DNA from 2 places in the Neobacillus sp. MER 74 genome. Region 2 is predicted to be linked to the other one. Evidence: predicted binding sites of a transcription regulator. Region 2 holds the regulator's gene; the other holds the start of a gene.

Region 1 (8,692 bases), on a different contig from region 2:
TTGATCATTCGCTATATCTCAAATTAATAGAATCAGTAGCAAATAAAGCTGGAATTGAACGAATAAAATAGCCTTCAATTTCCCGTATTTTTTCAGATTTCTCTTGAGCAGATAATACTACCAATACGTTGACGGTTAATTCACCGTCATCATAAGCCTTTTGCAATTGTTCATTAGTGTGTTTTTTTTTTCTTAAAAGGCTTCTATGAGTTGAAATCCGACTCCTTATATTTTTTGTCCCACCTACATAAACCACACCGGAGTCTTCATCGTGTAATAAATAGATACCGGGTTTACATGGTAGTTTCTTGCTTGAGATATTGTCGATATGCCAACAATTATTTTTCATTTAACCATCTCCTACTCATGAATAATCAAAAAGGTACAAAGAAGCAGGACCATGTTGAAATGAAGAAATTCAAATAAAACATTAAAATAAAACATTAAAATTATTGTCTCGTTCCTAATCTTTTGGACGTTTAAGTTAATTATATTAGCAGAAATAAACGAAATCAATATATTTTTCCCATATACGGGAAAAAATATGTATTTTAACCCCGTATATGGGAATAAAATGATATGGGCATTTTTGGAAAGAAAGGTTGTTACCCAATATGGATCTTGGAGGAAAGTTGCAATTTATAAGAAAACAAAAAGGTATTACGATTGAGGATTTAGCAGCTAAAAGTGGTATTAGTAAGTCATCTATTGATAGGATTGAAAAAAATGGACAATCTCCTACAATTCAAAAATTATTAAAACTTACGGAATGTTTGGAAATAAGGATTGAAGATTTAATATCTGAAAATGAACTCGAAATAGAATTAATGGAGCTATTATGGCAAGCAAAAAAATTAACCAAACAGGAAGTTAGAAAAGTTGTAGATATGCTACAGGTTTTCGACCAGGAAAAACAAAAATTAAAAAATAAACCTTAATTTATTGCTATTTACAGCAACATACAATGTTAGGGAAAGAAAATTGATTAAAGCATTTTCCAAATAAGAAAACATCTAAGACCATTAATTCATTCTTAATCAATGGTTATTTAGCCTTGGGAATTTTCTAAATATTAACCGGTTACTATAGTTTGAGCACATTAATAAGTAAGTTGCGAAAAAATAAATAAATTTTTTATTTAAGCAAGGACTGATCAAATGAAATCAGAAGCAGAAAAGGTAATAATAAATAGATTTGGTATACCGGAAATTGAAGGTATAAAAAGGGAAAATTTAATATTAAAAACAAACGATAAAAACATTCCAGGAACCGATGAAGAAGACTATTATTGCAATGAAAACAGCTTTAAATTTTGTCTAGTTAAAAAAGAGGATCAGGTCCCAATTGAGCCTGTTTTTTCAATGGACTTTTTCAAAGCTGGTACAAAAATGCAAAGCTTACGAAAAGAAATACCGTATATACGATTAGAACAATTGTACGTTCATAAAGATGGATTGCGTAAAAAGGGAATTGCCACTTACTATATGAATAAACTTGTCCAATATGCAAAAGAAGAAGGGCTTACTAAAATAAAGGTTTACCCTAACCCTAATGCAGATAATTTTATAAAAGATATAAAAGAAAATGCTTTAAATAAAGAACAATTAATTTCTTTTTACAAAAAATTTGAGGACAAAGAAATAAAAAATTGACATAGAATTGTTATGAGCCCCTCTCGATTGAGAAGGGCATGCTTAATCCCATGATATTGCTTCTATCACGAAATGCTTATATCCATTTTTTCTTGGGTCAATGAGTTTTATCAAAAATTTTCGACCTATTTGACACTATAATGAAGGCATGACCTGGTTCTGATTGAAAAAGAATGTGAGGGATTACATTTAAACAAACGGGTGATTTACTTGAAGAACCTGAATTTTTGCAACTAAAATGGTCCTTATTATTTTTGTTTCACACAGAACATATGTTCGTATATAATGATGTAGAGGTGAATAAAATGGCTATACGGGACCGTGGTAAAAAGAAATGGCAGTTTGCGTTTGGGATGCCTGAATTGATAAAGGCTCATCGAAATCTTTGGATCGACCAGGAACGTATGAATAAGCCAATCATTGATGAATATGAGAAGGAGGAATTTGACCAACGTCTCTGTTATGCGATGGAGCATAACCTACCGGTAAAAGTAACGATATGGTCTGACGGTTTTACTTGCGAAATAACTGGTCGCATCCATTATCTAGATCCAATATCGTACCAACTAAGGATTGAACTTCAAAGAGGGGAGTTTCAAAGGATTGATTTCAGGGATGTTATAGATTTGTCTGTTGTTGATTGAATGTGTTCAAATTTCTAAAATTATGGATAACCTTCTTCAGCTAATGGGCAGATTTAGGAATAACTCTTTAATTACCTAGAGATCTTTATTTTGCAACGAAGATCTAAGAGAGGAATTAGTAATCATAAAAATAAAATTGTTGAGATGTTGTTCCGGATTAAATTGAGTGATGCTTTTCATTTGTTTATTCATTAGAGATTACAGAATAATACGCTTGTGATTATAGTTGATTAGTAGAAATTGAACCAGTTTATATAAAAGAGATTTTTTCGAAAATTAGGAAATAAAATCCAATAATTAGCTGTCCGATAATCTCTTCTTCTGTAAGTAGATATCTTTGGAAGGTTAATAGTTGTCTATTAGAATGCTTATACTATTTGGTTAGGAGGCTAAACATAAAGACATTTTATCGTTGTTCTGAAGGTTTATACAATAGTAATATTAGACGAAAAAAAGGTCAATTATTTTGAGGTGTAATAATGAAATTTGATGATTACATAAAGGAGTTTTACAAGAATAATAAAAACAGACCTACGTTTGATAATTTAAGGTTTGAATTCATTAATAAGGGATATGAGAAATTCCTCTGGCTTCCCTATTCTGAGGAAAGAGTAATTGAAGAAAAAATTGAGATGAAAATTAGAAGTTTAAAAGAACTTAATATACCTAAAGTGTTAACACCTATTGTGAAGACAATCTCAGAACAAAGCTCGAATGACGAATTCATCTTCTTTTTCAGTTATGCTCCCACAAAGAGATATTATTTAGCAAAAGAGTTAGCTAAAAGAGCGTATAAGACCATTATCCTCCCGAACGTGTATGAAGATGACCCTTCCATTAACACTATGGCGATTTTTAAAAAGAAACAGGTAAAAGAAGCTTATTTATTTTATCATTCCTTACGAGGATCCGGTATGGGAAATGACATGGCTGCTTACAGGATTTTTGGAGTGGACATTTTGTTTATTGCAGATTTATGTTCCTTTAAAGATCAACGAATTTGTTTCCCTAGACCTAACCCATTAACTCATTTTTATGGGAATATGAGCAGAAGAGATAACGACCCCTATGAAATTAAACAAACGAGAGAGATTATTGACGAAATCATGATTCGGAAGGATTTTAAAGACGAATTTGTATTTGCATACACTTTAAGAAAGTTTTTAATGGAAACCATGCAATCTCTATATGAACGGAATAAAGAGTATTTTATAAAGAAGAAAGAGCTTGGAAAGATAGAACTTAATCATAAAGATGAATTCGAAAAAATTTATAGTGAGTTGGTGGCTAAAAACGAAGCACCAGTTAAGTGGAAGTCTGAAAAACAATTATTCGACTTGGTTTATTCAGAGTATCCCGATACTTTATTTCAACATATGCCCTTATGGTTAGCACCTCAAAACTTAGACATTTATGTGCCCTCATTAAAATTAGGAATTGAGTATCAAGGGATTCAACATTATGAACAAGTTGGTTTTTTTGGTGGAGAAGAAGGTTTAGAGAAAAGAAAAAAGCTAGATGAAAAGAAGAGGCATCTTTGCAAGATGAATGGCATCACATTATTAGAATGGCATTACCAGGATACGATTACGAAACCAGTATTAAAAAAGAAATTAAAAGAGTTGGGATTGGGTTAAAGTAAAAATTAAGGATTATAAAAGGGGGTCTTGTTCATATTACGGGTGCTTAGTTAAATAAATTCCAAAATAAATACAGGGATAGCTTAGTTCCATAAGGAACTGGGCTATTTTATTTTTCATAAACAAAAAGCACCGCAAATACGGTGCAAATTCACGTTTTGTGATAGGAAACGGAACCCGTAACCAAAATATACTGCATTTTTTTATGTAGAATAATAAAGGATGGTTTTATGATGAAGATAAAAATTGAGGATATTGTGGGTATTAATGTAAATTCTAAGTTGGATTTTAAATGAAAATTATTACTTTCGAGAAATTGGTTCCAAACAAGGATATTATATTAATCTAAAAAATATATATTTTTCCAAAAAATAAGTAGAAAGTTGATGAACGCTAACTAAAAATGCAAAAAACATGGTACCATTATAATCAGTACATCTACTTATTTAAAGTACGGAGGGTATATATGCTCAAAACACCTTTTGGTACATACAATGGGGACAGTTGGGAAGAACACTGTCAAACCTTATTAAAAATGAAATACGAAACCGATGGTTATCAGGAGATGACTGCGCATACAAATGGCGACTTAGGTATAGAGGGTTTTACAAGGAGTGGAATTGTTTTTCAGTGTTACTGTCCGGATGATGAATATGACTCTGCTAAACTGTATACTCATCAAAGAGATAAAGTGACAACGGACCTGCAAAAACTTAAAAAATATAAGCCTCAATTATTGAAGTTCTTTCAAGAGGTCAAAATAAAAAAATGGATTTTTCTTACTCCCAAAATTACTAATAAAGCGCTTATTTCTCATTGTCATGAAAAAGCCGTTGAATACCGTAATGATGAAGCTATGAAAGATTTACTAGATGACGAATTTGATGTTCTTGCCCATGATGAGCTGTTTTACGGGAAAGAAATTATCCAGGCAAAGCGGATCCTAAATGAAAAGATTAATATTGAGGTACCAGTTCCGGATGAAGAAGAAATTATTAACTGGAAACAGTGCCAGACTTCTTCGATTGCAATCTTAGACAGGAAAATCGGGAATCTCTTTAACCATTTAGACCAAGTAATTAAGGAGAAAAAAACAAACAAATATATTGATTTACAGGTGCGTAACTATATAAAGGGACAGGAAATTCTAAATTATATGAAACAGACATATAGTTCAGCATACGAGAAACAAGTTAGGATTAAAAGTTCCATTGCAAGTCACCTGGAAGAAGAGGTATTGCTGACGGATTTAGCTCCAAAAGAGTTGTTGGACGAAACCATGGACAAGTATAGAGCGGCGCTCACGGGGGAAAGATTCCATGATATTTTTGAATTCTCTGTGTACAATGATTTATGCCATGAGGCAATCGCGAGCTGGCTCATTGACTGCCCGCTGGATTTTGGAGGTTAAAAAATGGACTTGCCATTCGATGAAATAAAAGAAATTAGATTCAGCAGAAAAAAAGTGCCCATTTCCCCTGAACTGCGACCGATGTACCGAATTTCACAGATAATCCTTATCCTGCATCTTTCATCTACGAAGCAGACAGCATCGCTGTTAAAGCTGCAATTATTTAATTGGGGCTTGCAGAATCAGGGGCGCTATGAAAGATTGCTGAAATTTAAGGAAACGGGTAATTTTCCAGTTATCCGCTTTGACCCCTTTTTAAATAGAGCGCTGAATTACGGAGTAGCAATGGGAGTTTTTATATTCAATGATACCACTGGTAAATTCGCATTAACTGAAAAAGGGGAAGTTTTCGCACAAAGTATATTGAAAGAAGATGTATTCTTAGAAGAGAAAAAATTTTTAACAACAATTAAAAAAAGTCTGTCTGATGCGTATATTTTGCAACTATTTAAAGAGAGGTACTCCTCATGAACCGAATAAAATTGAATCACCTAAAAATAACAATTGATACGGCTGAAGGAGTATTTGGGACCGATATTCCATTCCAGTCGGGATTTAATATATTAAGAGCCAAAAATACCAAAGGGAAAAGTTCTACTTTAAATTCCATACTTTATGTATTGGGCATCGAAGAAATGCTGGGCGGAAGAAATGCAAAAACGATGAAGCCCGTACTGAAAGAGAAGTTGTCATATAAGGAAGAGGAAGTCCCCATTTTAGAATCGAAAGTGCAGCTAGAGATTTCCAATAAAAGAGGGAATATTATAACACTGACCAGATGGATAAAGTCATCTACCATTGATGAGAAATTAATAAGGGTTCATTTCGGAGCCCAGCTCTCAAAAGATGATAAAGTGAATTTCAAAGATTTTTATGTCCACATGAGTGGTTCGGCAACGGAGAAAGCAGGATTTCATGCCTTTTTAGCTAGCTTTTTAGAATGGGCATTGCCTGAAGTCCCTACATTTGAAGGAAAGGACAGGATTTTATATATTCAGACTCTTTTCCCTTTATTTTTTGTCGAGCAGAATAAAGGGTGGAGCAGTTTTTATTCCCCTATATCTGGAAGTTTTGGTATTAGAGATTTATCCAAACGGGCATTTGAATTTTTATTGAACATGGATGTTACCAAGAATACGAAAGAGCGGGAAGAATTAAAAATACTGAAGGCTTTACTTTCAAATAAATGGTCCACTTTGAAACAAGATATAGAAGAACTAGCTGTCAGTATTCATGCGGAGGTTCCGAGCCTTCCTGAAAAGCCATCACTGTTAGATGAGCTGACGCTTAATGTGTATGATGATAATAAAATACTTGTATCCATTGTTGATCGTATATTTCAATTAGAGCGTTCGATAAAAGAAAGAGAGAACTATAATATTGTTAAAATATCAAATGTTACCTCAGAGTACGAAAAGAAAGTAAAAGAGCAGGAACTGCTTGTTTTACAATTACAGAGTGAAATAAACTCCATCAGGCAGGATTTACACTTAGAAAGAAACAATCAGGGTTCTATGATTGAAAACCTAAAAAATTTAGAAATGGATTTGAAACGAAATCAAGAAGCTGAAAAATTGTATAAATTAGGTTCAAAGGTGGATTCTAGCCTTTCTCATGGTATATGTCCTACTTGCAATCAGCATGTTGAAGATTCGCTTATGCCTCCGGAAACAAGCATCCAGCCCTTAGATTTATCGGAGAATATAACCTTTATAAAAGAACAAATTAGTACGCTCGTTTTCGGTATAAAGCAATCGCAAAAAGTTATTCAAAATAAGAAATCGAAGCATGATGCACTTTCTGAACACCTTGATAATGCTAGAAGAGAGTTAAGACTTTATAAATCTGAGTTAAGCGAAAACCCACAATTGCCTACCAAGAAGGAACTGGAAAAATTAGTGGAGCTGAAAATCCTGTTAAATAAGCTGCAAGAGGCTAGCGGTTCTTTTGAAAAAATTGAACAGCGTTTTGACAAAGTTAAGGAAGAGTGGAGAAATTATTTAACCAGACAGGAAGCCTTGCCGAAAGATTACTTCTCGGAACTGGATAAGAAGAAGCTAGCTTATTTCGAGAAAGAGTTTTTAAGCTTATTAAAGGAATTTAGCTTTTCCAGTATTAATACAAGTGAAATCACAATTTCTCATGATAAATACACTCCTATCGTAAGTGGTTTTGATATCAAATTCGATTCTTCTGCAAGCGATAATATCCGATTAATCTGGTCTTATGTGATTGCCATTTATAAGACAAGTCAGCAGTATGGCGGAAACCATCCAGGTCTAATAGTTTTTGATGAACCGGGTCAGCAGCAAATGGCTGTGAAGAGTCAAAAGCAGCTTTTTGAAGTATTATCAAAAACGAAGGGACAGGCGATTGTCGGAACTTCCCTTGAACCGGCAGAGATACAGGAAATGACAAAAAATCTAACTCTGAATGTAATAGATTTGGGTGAGGATTATATTATTAAACCTTTAAAATAACAGGGTAGGCTATTTAGTATTAAAACCAGTAACCAAGAATGAAAGGTTACTGGTTTTTGTATTTAATCATTTCTGCTGCCCAAACTTCTTTTTGTTTTTTTGTCATTACTGTTTTAGCAACCTCAAAATATCTAAAAGCTGTGGTAAAAGATATCCAGTATCTGCTTTATACATCTTTTTTTGAATTGGGTTATTGAACAAACGGGCAGGATAGCTGACCAAGGTTCTGGGCAAGCTACCTACAAATTTTCGATTAGAAATGGTAGGTATGGTATGAAGAAAATCAATGTTATTATCTTTATATTCCTCTTTGTTTTTAATCATACAAACATCATAGTCTATGCTGCATATTCAAAAAGTGGAGATTCTAGAGGTGAAAATCTTTATATAAACTTTGTAGATAATAAAATGAATCAAAGATTTTATCGATTTAATACAAACACAAAAATAAATAAAATGTTATTTATGAAAAAAATAACGGACTATCCTACAGCGGTATATTCACGTTCAACTAAAGAAGTGTATTTTACAGACAAAACAAAAAATCAAACATCACAACTTTTTAAAAAAAATCTAAATAATAATCAAACTACTCAACTAACTAATGACCTTAATCATGTTGATATTTTAGAATTGGATGAGAAGAACCAAATTCTATTTATGAGAGTATTGTTAGGTGATAATGACCGTAACTTTCAAATGGCAATATATGATTTAAGGAACAAAAAAATTAAACTGTGGAATAATCAGGATAAAGACACATCAGTATTTATGATGGATTATAATCCAAAGAAGAAACAATTGCTTTTAGTAACGAATTCGGTAAAAAAAGAGTATGAAAAAATCGAACAAGCTAACAAGAAAG
Region 2 (8,692 bases):
TTTCCAGCTGATTGTAAATGCCATCGCACAGATCACAAAGCCACCAGTTGACAGCGAATCAACCAACGTTAACACGCCAACACCAGCTGTTTGCTGAATTGCTTGCAGATCATTTGTAGCATGAGCCATCAAATCGCCAATTCGACGCTTTTGGTAGAATGATGGAGACATATTTGTAAAATGCTGATACAGTCGATTCCGAAGCAGTCTACTGAGCTTTACAGATGACCCAAAAATCATCACTCTCCAATAATAGCGGAGAACATACATAGCCAGGCCTACTGCAACAAGAGCCCCTATCCACTGAAGGAGGATTCCCTTTGTCATAGTCCCATCCTTAATTTCGTCAGCGATGATTCCAATGACCTTTGGCGGCACTAACTGAAGGACAGCTACAAGCATTAAGATGAATATCCCTGAAATATAAGCTTTTTTCTCTTTTTTAAAATACCATGCTAAGTCTAAAAATACTTTCATCCAACCGCCCCCAAAACACAAAAAAATATATTGTTGTCAGGTAAAATAATCCATTTACTGGAGTTTCATTTTACCAAATATTATCAAGATAAGAAAGATTAAGAATACTTATTGAGGACGAAAAAACATAAGGATCTTCCTTTATGAAAATAAAAACCACCTGTCGGAATTTAATAAATTCAGAAAGGTGGTTAATTATTGTCTGATCGGATCGTGTTCGCTTGTCCGTTTATTTAGATTGTTGCTTGTTCATGGCAGCCATCATTTGGTTGATCTTCTTTTGTGATGGTTTTTGTCCCATTTGCATCATCATCATTTTCAGCATTTGTTCATTGATAGGCGGATTTTTCTTTAAGTAGCTCATCATATATTTACGAGCAATGAAAAATCCTAGTGCTACACCAGCTGCTAGTGCCAGTATACCAACTAGAACGTAATACATATTCAACTTCCTCCTTCGTGTTGTCTACCATACAGTGTACTAAATAAAACACGATTAGACAATATCTGCAATCAGATAAATTTTCTTTCTTTTATCGGTTTTAACCAGCCATATCTTTGATGTTCAAGGTCAAGCGCTAAAAAAGAAGACTCACATTTTCTTAATACTTCAAAAAAGGCAGTCTCGGCTTCATAGCTTCCTTGTGCATCAATAGTAATTAAGTCTTGGAATACCTCTAACTTTGCCGTACTTAGTTTTCCGCTTAATTCCATCGAATATGCACCATTTTCAGCTTTAAAACCCTTGATTTTTCCAAGTTGCTTTAGAATAAGCTGATGAATCTTTAGCGCCTCGACTTTTCTGGTTATATAGGAAATTTGTTTTTGGGTTATAAATTTAAATTCACCGTTTGCTTTATGATTCTCTTGAAAAAGCTGAAAAAACAATCGCTCTCTTCCGAAGTAATGGGTCGCAAATTCATCTTCTATTAAATATAGTTGATATTTTCTCACCACTGTTCTCTCCTTCGTTGGTTACCCTTTTTACTATTATAAAAAAAGACAAGCGAAACTTTTGTCTTACGGCGCCAAAAACTTCCACTATTTTTGTCGATTGTAAGAATTGCAAGCTATTTTTATATATTTCGGTAGATTTTATGAATTTTCCTGCAGCAATATCTTTGTGCATATTTGTGCAAAGATTATCTGCCCCAACAAAAAAAGAGAACGGATAAATCCGCTCTCCTTAAAATTACGATTTTATTTTTGTAAAAGTGCCTTCACACGTGCCACAACGTTATCTACGGTAAATCCGAATTCTTCCATAATCTTTTCTCCTGGTGCAGAAGCTCCAAAATGATCAATCGCTAATACATCGCCTTCGTCACCTGTATATTTGTGCCAGCCAAACGATGAGCCAACTTCAATTCCAAGACGTTTTTTCACACCTCTTGGTAAGACAGAGTCTTTGTATTCTTGGGATTGTTGCTCGAAGCGATCCCATGAAGGCATACTTATGACTGAAGCATGAACCCCTTCTCCAGCAAGTGCTTTTTGAGCTTCCACTGCAAGACTTACTTCAGATCCAGTTGCTAAAAGCAATGCATCTGGAGTTTCTCTTTCAGAAGGAGATACCACATAGGCGCCCTTAGAAACACCCTCATAAGCATTGGTATCAGTATTTTTTAATGTAGGTAAATCCTGACGAGTTAACACAAGTGCAGTTGGTTTGTCTGTTGACTCAACAGCAAGCTTCCAAGCTGCCGCTGTTTCGTTTCCATCTGCTGGGCGAATGACTGAAATTCCTGACATTGCACGTAATGCCGCCAATTGTTCTACCGGTTCGTGCGTTGGTCCATCTTCCCCAACAGCAATACTATCATGCGTAAATACATAGGTAACAGGTAATCCCATTAACGCAGCTAGTCGAATCGCCGGACGTAAGTAATCAGAGAAAACAAAGAATGTTCCGCCAAAAACTTTTACTCCGCCATGAAGAGCGATCCCGTTCATTGCAGCACCCATTCCAAATTCACGAACACCAAACCAGATATTGCGGCCTTCATAAGAACCTGGCATAAAGTCTTTCGTACCTTTGATCATCGTTTTGTTAGAGCCTGCAAGATCTGCTGAGCCCCCAATAAAAATAGGTAGATTTTTAGCAATGCCATTAATTACTTCACCTGATGAGGCACGGCTTGCAAGGCTTTTCCCTTCACTATAAACAGGGATATCCTTGTCCCAACCCTCTGGAAGTTCATTATTTAATGCTTGCTCAAGCTGAGCTGCTAATTCAGGGTATTCATTTTTATATTGAGCGAAAAGGTCATTCCACTCTTTTTCCTTTTTCTCACCATTTTCAACGATAAGCTTTTGGAAGTTATCATAGACTTCTTGTGGTACATGGAAATCTTCTTCAAAAGTCCATTTATAGGATTCTTTAGTAAGTTTTAATTCATCAGCACCAAGTGGTGAACCATGAACACCTGATGTACCCGCACGATTTGGAGAACCATAACCGATTACTGTTCTTACTTCAATCATTGTTGGTCGTTCTAAATCATTTCTTGATTCTTCAAGCGCTTTTGCGATTTCTTCTAGATTGTTTCCGTCCTCCACACGAAGATATTGCCAGCCGTAGGATAGGAAGCGATCTTTGACACTTTCTGAAAAAGACTTATTTAAATCACCATCTAGAGAGATATCATTTGAATCATAAAGGACCACTAATCTTCCTAGTTTCAAGTGCCCCGCGAGTGAAGCTGCCTCTGCAGAAACACCTTCCATCAAATCTCCATCTCCACAAATACTGTATGTAAAATGGTTCACAAGTTCATACTTATCTTTATTATAAACACTTGCAACATGGCGTTCTGCCATTGCCATTCCCACTGCCATTGCAATCCCTTGTCCAAGTGGACCAGTTGTTGCTTCTACACCTTCTGTGTGGCCGTATTCAGGGTGACCAGGTGTTTTTGAGCCCCATTGACGGAATTGTTTTAAGTCATCCATGCTTAAATTGAAACCAGACAAGTGAAGCATGCTGTATAACAACGCTGACCCATGTCCAGCAGATAAAACAAAACGATCACGGTTAAACCAACGTGGATTCTTCGGATTTTGGTTCATGAAACGAGTCCATAAAGTATACGCCATTGGCGCTGCACCCATTGGCATCCCTGGGTGTCCAGAGTTAGCTTTCTCGATTGCATCAATCGAAAGAGTTCGGATCGAGGTAACTGATAAATCATCAATAGTATTAAACATGAATTACATCCTTTCCTAATGACTAGGTACTAAGTACATTTCAATTTTATATTGATACTGTGGTTTATTCAACAAATAGCATAATAATAAAGAACAAAATCCGCTTTATTTTTTAGTTTGACTCAGAAAATGCCGCTCTATGTAAAAAAGGGATACAAAAATTGTATCCCTGAATTTTTAGTGAAGTGTATTTTTTTTCCTAGCTTTGATTTTTTCTGGTGTGACATCATTTCCCTTAGGATCAATAAACTTAGTGTTGGTAAGGGTATCAAGCATATTAGAACGAAATGCTGCCAAATATTCGCTTCTTAATTTTGATTGTTCTTTGGCTTCTGTTTCAGTCAATCCCGTTGCTTTTGCTTTTCTTGCCAACTCGTTAATTCTAGCCATTTTTTCTTTGGATAGCATGGAGTAAACCTTCCTTTCTACCTGTTTACATGACACTTGATTTTACTAAAAAAAAAAACTAATGACAAGGCAAAAGGTTTACTCTTCTTGTGATTCGATATATTCTTGGTATCTTCTATGTACGGTTGCCTTTGAAATGTTATAGCCAAAACCTCTCAAAGTGGCAGCAATTTCAGCAAAAATTAATCCATTCTTTCTTAGCCGGACAATTTCTTCTACTGGTACTTCAATTTTTTCACGTCCGGAACCTTCACCAAGATTTTTTAAGTTTTTTTCAGGTTTATAACCATTCTGTACAGCTCGCTTCATGCCGCGCTTAATTTTTGCATTATGAAGTTTACGTTGATATTCTTCCACCATGCCAACAATTTTTAAAACCATGGAATCTGATTCTGACAGCTGTAATTCTCCACTTTGAGAGATACTGTAAAGTTTAATATTTTCTTTTAAAATGCAGTGCAAAATCGCTATTTTAGCGTTACCTCTACCAAGTCGGGTTTCGTCCTGGATTAATACCGCATGAACTTGATCATCTTTAATACGCTCTAATAATTGAAAGATCCCTTCTCGGTCGAATTCGTAGCCACTTGCCTTTTCTTTAATTACACTATCAACTTCAAATTGATAGGAATGAGCAAGTTGTGTTAATTCCTCTTCTTGGCGCTTTAATGATGTTTCTTGTGTTTCTTTGTTGGTGCTGACACGGCAGTATATGATTGCTTTCATTGTTATTCCTTTCTATTCACTCACAGCACTAGCTAATTCTTGTGTTGTTAAACCCTTTTCGTTACTCACTGGAATGATAATTTCTTCACCAGGAAAAATTAGGTCTTCATCAATTTCATTATGCTTTTTTATCCAAGAAACAAATTCCTGGTTTGATAATGAATGTTGTTCGGAATATTGGTCAGAGATATCCCAAAGTGAATCCCCTTCTGAAATCGTAATCTTTAAATACTTATCTTGATCATTTGAATGATGTTGAAAAGATAATATGAAGGAAAGTGAACAGCTTAAAATAATTAGAATAATAGCATAGGAGTATTTGTTCCATAATTTTTTCATATAAAAAACACCTCTACTAAGAATATATGTTCGTTTTATTAATATGATTATAAATCGAACGTTTGTTTGTTGTCAACTATTTTTCGAACTTATGTTTGTATAAAAAATACGAACATGGTATAATAAAGACAACAAAAACCAGACGAGGTGGATTTTATCATGGCTAAAATATCAAAGCGGCAGCAGGATATATTAGACTTCATTAAAAGTGAGGTTAAGAGTAAAGGATATCCCCCTTCCGTAAGAGAAATTGGAGAAGCAGTTGGACTTGCTTCCAGCTCCACTGTTCACGGTCATTTAGCAAGGCTGGAAAGCAAAGGACTGATTAGACGGGATCCAACCAAACCAAGAGCAATTGAAATATTAGAAGCAGATGCTGCAGCACATATACCAAGAAATGCAGTTGTAAATGTTCCCGTGGTAGGTAAAGTAACTGCAGGATTACCAATTACAGCTATTGAAAATGTCGAAGAGTTTTTCCCGCTCCCAGAAAGTCTTGCACCTGCAGATGAACAGGTTTTCATGCTAGAAATCATGGGTGAGAGTATGATAGAAGCTGGGATACTAGATGGGGACTACGTCATTGTGAAACAGCAGCCAACCGCGAATAACGGTGATATCGTTGTAGCAATGACCGAGGAAGATGAAGCCACCTGTAAGAGATTTTTTAAAGAAAAAGATTACATACGCCTGCAGCCGGAAAATTCTACAATGGACCCTATTATTCTAAGGAATGTTTCAATTCTAGGAAAAGTTATCGGCGTTTATCGGCATATTCATTAATAGGGAGCTTGCACAACTGTGCATGCTTTTTTTATGTCACATTATTGGGAAAATTTTTCATTTTTATCATATCATGTATATTATATAGTGAAAATTCAGTATTTTTACTCATGTCCATGTTGTAAATGTTTGATATAATTGAACTACACCAAGATTTACCTTAGGTCCAAAAAATTAGGCTTAAGGAGGTTGAGAAACAGTGTTAGCCGACATTATTTTCTCTATTGTAATTGGTGGAACTGTTGGCATTGTTGGACATGTTCGTAAGAACGGAAAAATTATCATGCCAAGGAAAACAAAAAGATTCATTTATCTCGGCTTTTTAGAAGAGTTGCTCCTAGGTGCGGTTGCTGCGCTTCTCCTCGTTCTATATACAGCTCCAAATTCAACGGTTGAAAATATCCTTTTTTCAATCATCGCAGGAATTGGTGGTGATGCCGTTCTTTCTAAAATTAAGCTACTTAATCAGAGTGAAAAGAATAATGAATAAATCGAGAGAAACGCCATGATACTATTCGTATTAAGGCGTTTCTCTTACCAATGAAGACTGTTTATTTGATTATTTTGCTATCCGTGCCTGAATATCAGATAATTTCACCTTAAAAAACGCTTTGTAAACTTCTGTATCCGCTTCCTTAAATACGGAATGGCTCACATAATCTCCTTTTAACGTTCTACGTTCCTCATCAAATAGAAAACATTCCTGACCTTTGGCTCCTGACTCTAGCAAACTTAATATAAGGTCCGGTTTCTTATACGTCTTTTCACGAAGTATTTCTTGGGTTTGAGCATTACAAATTTGCAGTTTATACAATTAGAGCACCTCCCAAATGTTTTCAAGTTAATAATATAATATATATGAGTAGCAGAAGGAAGATAATTGTGAATTTTTCAAGAAATAAGGAAATTATTTTAGCATGTGTGGGGATTGACTACTGTAGTTTGATGTACAGATTAAATGTAATTTACCGTTGGGGCTCTTTTTTCCTCCTACAGGTAAATGCAGTCCTCTTTCATTTACCGCTAGCCTGCTTTTTTTCTCCTACCAGTAAATCCAGTCCTCTTTCATTTACCGTTAGCCTGCTTTTTTCCTCTTTCCAGTAAATCCAGACCTCTTTCATTTACCGCTAGCTTGCTTTTTTCCTCCTACCGGTAAATGCAGCCCTCTTTCATTTACCGCTGGTCTGCTTTTTCCTCATCTCAGTAAATCCAGACCTCTTTCATTTACCGTTCTGCCTCTTTTTTGTCTTCTCGGCAAATCCCCTCTTCTAGTTCCCCACAAACCAACAAAAAAACCCTGTCACTTCAAGCGACAGGGTTTACTGATATTAATACATGCTCATATATTGATCGCGTTCCCATTGGTGAACGACTGTACGGAACATATCCCACTCGATTTCTTTTGCCTCAACAAAGTGTTCCATAATGTGCTCGCCTAGACCAGCCACGATTACTTCATCAGCTTTTAATTGATCTAATGCTTGAGCTAATGTAGCAGGAAGATCGATGATGCCTTCTTCGATTCTTTCTTCTTTGCTCATTACATAGATGTTTCTATCAACTGGTGCTGGAGGAGTTAATTGGTTTTTAATTCCGTCTAAACCAGCTTTTAGAAGAACAGCCATTGCAAGGTATGGATTAGCAGATGGATCAACGCTTCTTACTTCCACACGAGTACTTAATCCACGTGAAGCAGGAATACGAATTAATGGTGAACGGTTTCTAGCTGACCAAGCTACATAGCATGGCGCTTCATAGCCAGGAACAAGACGCTTATAAGAGTTTACTGTTGGGTTGGTAACCGCAGTAAAGGCTGGAGCGTGCTTTAGAATTCCGGCGATAAATTGACGAGCTGTATCGCTCATTTCTAAGTCGCCGCTTGGTTGATAGAATGCATTTTCTCCATTTTTAAATAATGAAAGGTTCATGTGCATTCCAGATCCATTAACTCCGTATAAAGGTTTTGGCATGAATGTTGCGTGCAAGCCATGTTTACGAGCGATGGTTTTAACAACTAATTTAAACGTTTGGATTTGGTCACATGCTGTTAATGCATCAGCATATTTAAAATCAATTTCGTGCTGACCTGGTGCTACTTCGTGGTGAGAAGCTTCAATTTCAAAGCCCATCTCTTCTAATTCAAGAACGATATCACGACGGCAGTTTTCACCTAAATCTGTTGGTGCTAAATCAAAATAACCACCTTGGTCATTTAACTCTAAACTTGGCTCGCCTTTTTCATCTAATTTAAATAAGAAGAATTCCGGCTCAGGTCCTAAGTTAAAGTTTGTAAATCCTAACTCTTCCATTTCTTTTAATACTCTTCTTAAGTTATTTCGAGGATCCCCTTCAAATGGTTTTCCTTCTGGAGTATAAATATCACAAATTAAGCGGGCAACTTTCCCCTTTTCTGCTGTCCATGGGAATACCACCCATGTATTAAGGTCAGGATAAAGCAGCATATCAGACTCTTCAATTCGTACAAAACCTTCGATTGATGATCCGTCAAACATCATTTTGTTATCAAGTGCTTTTTCTAATTGAGAAATTGGAATTTCCACGTTTTTAATAGTTCCAAGGATGTCTGTGAATTGTAAACGAATAAATTTTACGTTTTCCTCAACAGCTAATCTTTTAATATCTTCTCTTGAATACTTTGCCATTTTCTTACCCCCTATTTTTTGAAAAGATGCTGCCAATTTAATGGAAGAATCTTGACATATCTCCTTGACGTAATGATGATCGGTTGTTT

The links. The regulator LexA, encoded in region 2, represses DNA repair genes until DNA is damaged. The targets are predictions, from matches to a motif close to CGAACATATGTTCG.
Region 1: M3610_RS10430 (YolD-like family protein) is a predicted target of LexA. The motif match lies at 1,918-1,931, and genes of this name have one in related genera.

The regions. Positions count from the first base shown of each region.
Region 1 covers NZ_JAMAUV010000004.1:365,693-374,384, forward strand. The annotation lists gene M3610_RS10415 (GIY-YIG nuclease family protein) at 5-349, opposite strand; gene M3610_RS10420 (helix-turn-helix domain-containing protein) at 615-938, shown strand; gene M3610_RS10425 (GNAT family N-acetyltransferase) at 1,158-1,652, shown strand; gene M3610_RS10430 (YolD-like family protein) at 1,958-2,296, shown strand; gene M3610_RS10435 (PDDEXK family nuclease) at 2,776-3,933, shown strand; gene M3610_RS10440 (hypothetical protein) at 4,403-5,347, shown strand; gene M3610_RS10445 (hypothetical protein) at 5,351-5,818, shown strand; gene M3610_RS10450 (coiled-coil domain-containing protein) at 5,815-7,827, shown strand; gene M3610_RS10455 (hypothetical protein) at 8,101-8,692, shown strand, end outside.
Region 2 covers NZ_JAMAUV010000001.1:210,857-219,548, forward strand. The annotation lists gene M3610_RS00960 (ABC transporter transmembrane domain-containing protein) at 1-477, opposite strand, end outside; gene M3610_RS00965 (YneF family protein) at 707-919, opposite strand; gene sirA (sporulation inhibitor of replication protein SirA) at 991-1,431, opposite strand; gene tkt (transketolase) at 1,678-3,684, opposite strand; gene M3610_RS00980 (DUF896 domain-containing protein) at 3,862-4,092, opposite strand; gene M3610_RS00985 (YneB family resolvase-like protein) at 4,171-4,818, opposite strand; gene yneA (cell division suppressor protein YneA) at 4,831-5,157, opposite strand; gene lexA (transcriptional repressor LexA) at 5,317-5,940, shown strand; gene M3610_RS01000 (DUF4257 domain-containing protein) at 6,140-6,430, shown strand; gene M3610_RS01005 (hypothetical protein) at 6,500-6,754, opposite strand; gene glnA (type I glutamate--ammonia ligase) at 7,269-8,603, opposite strand; gene M3610_RS01015 (MerR family transcriptional regulator) at 8,641-8,692, opposite strand, start outside.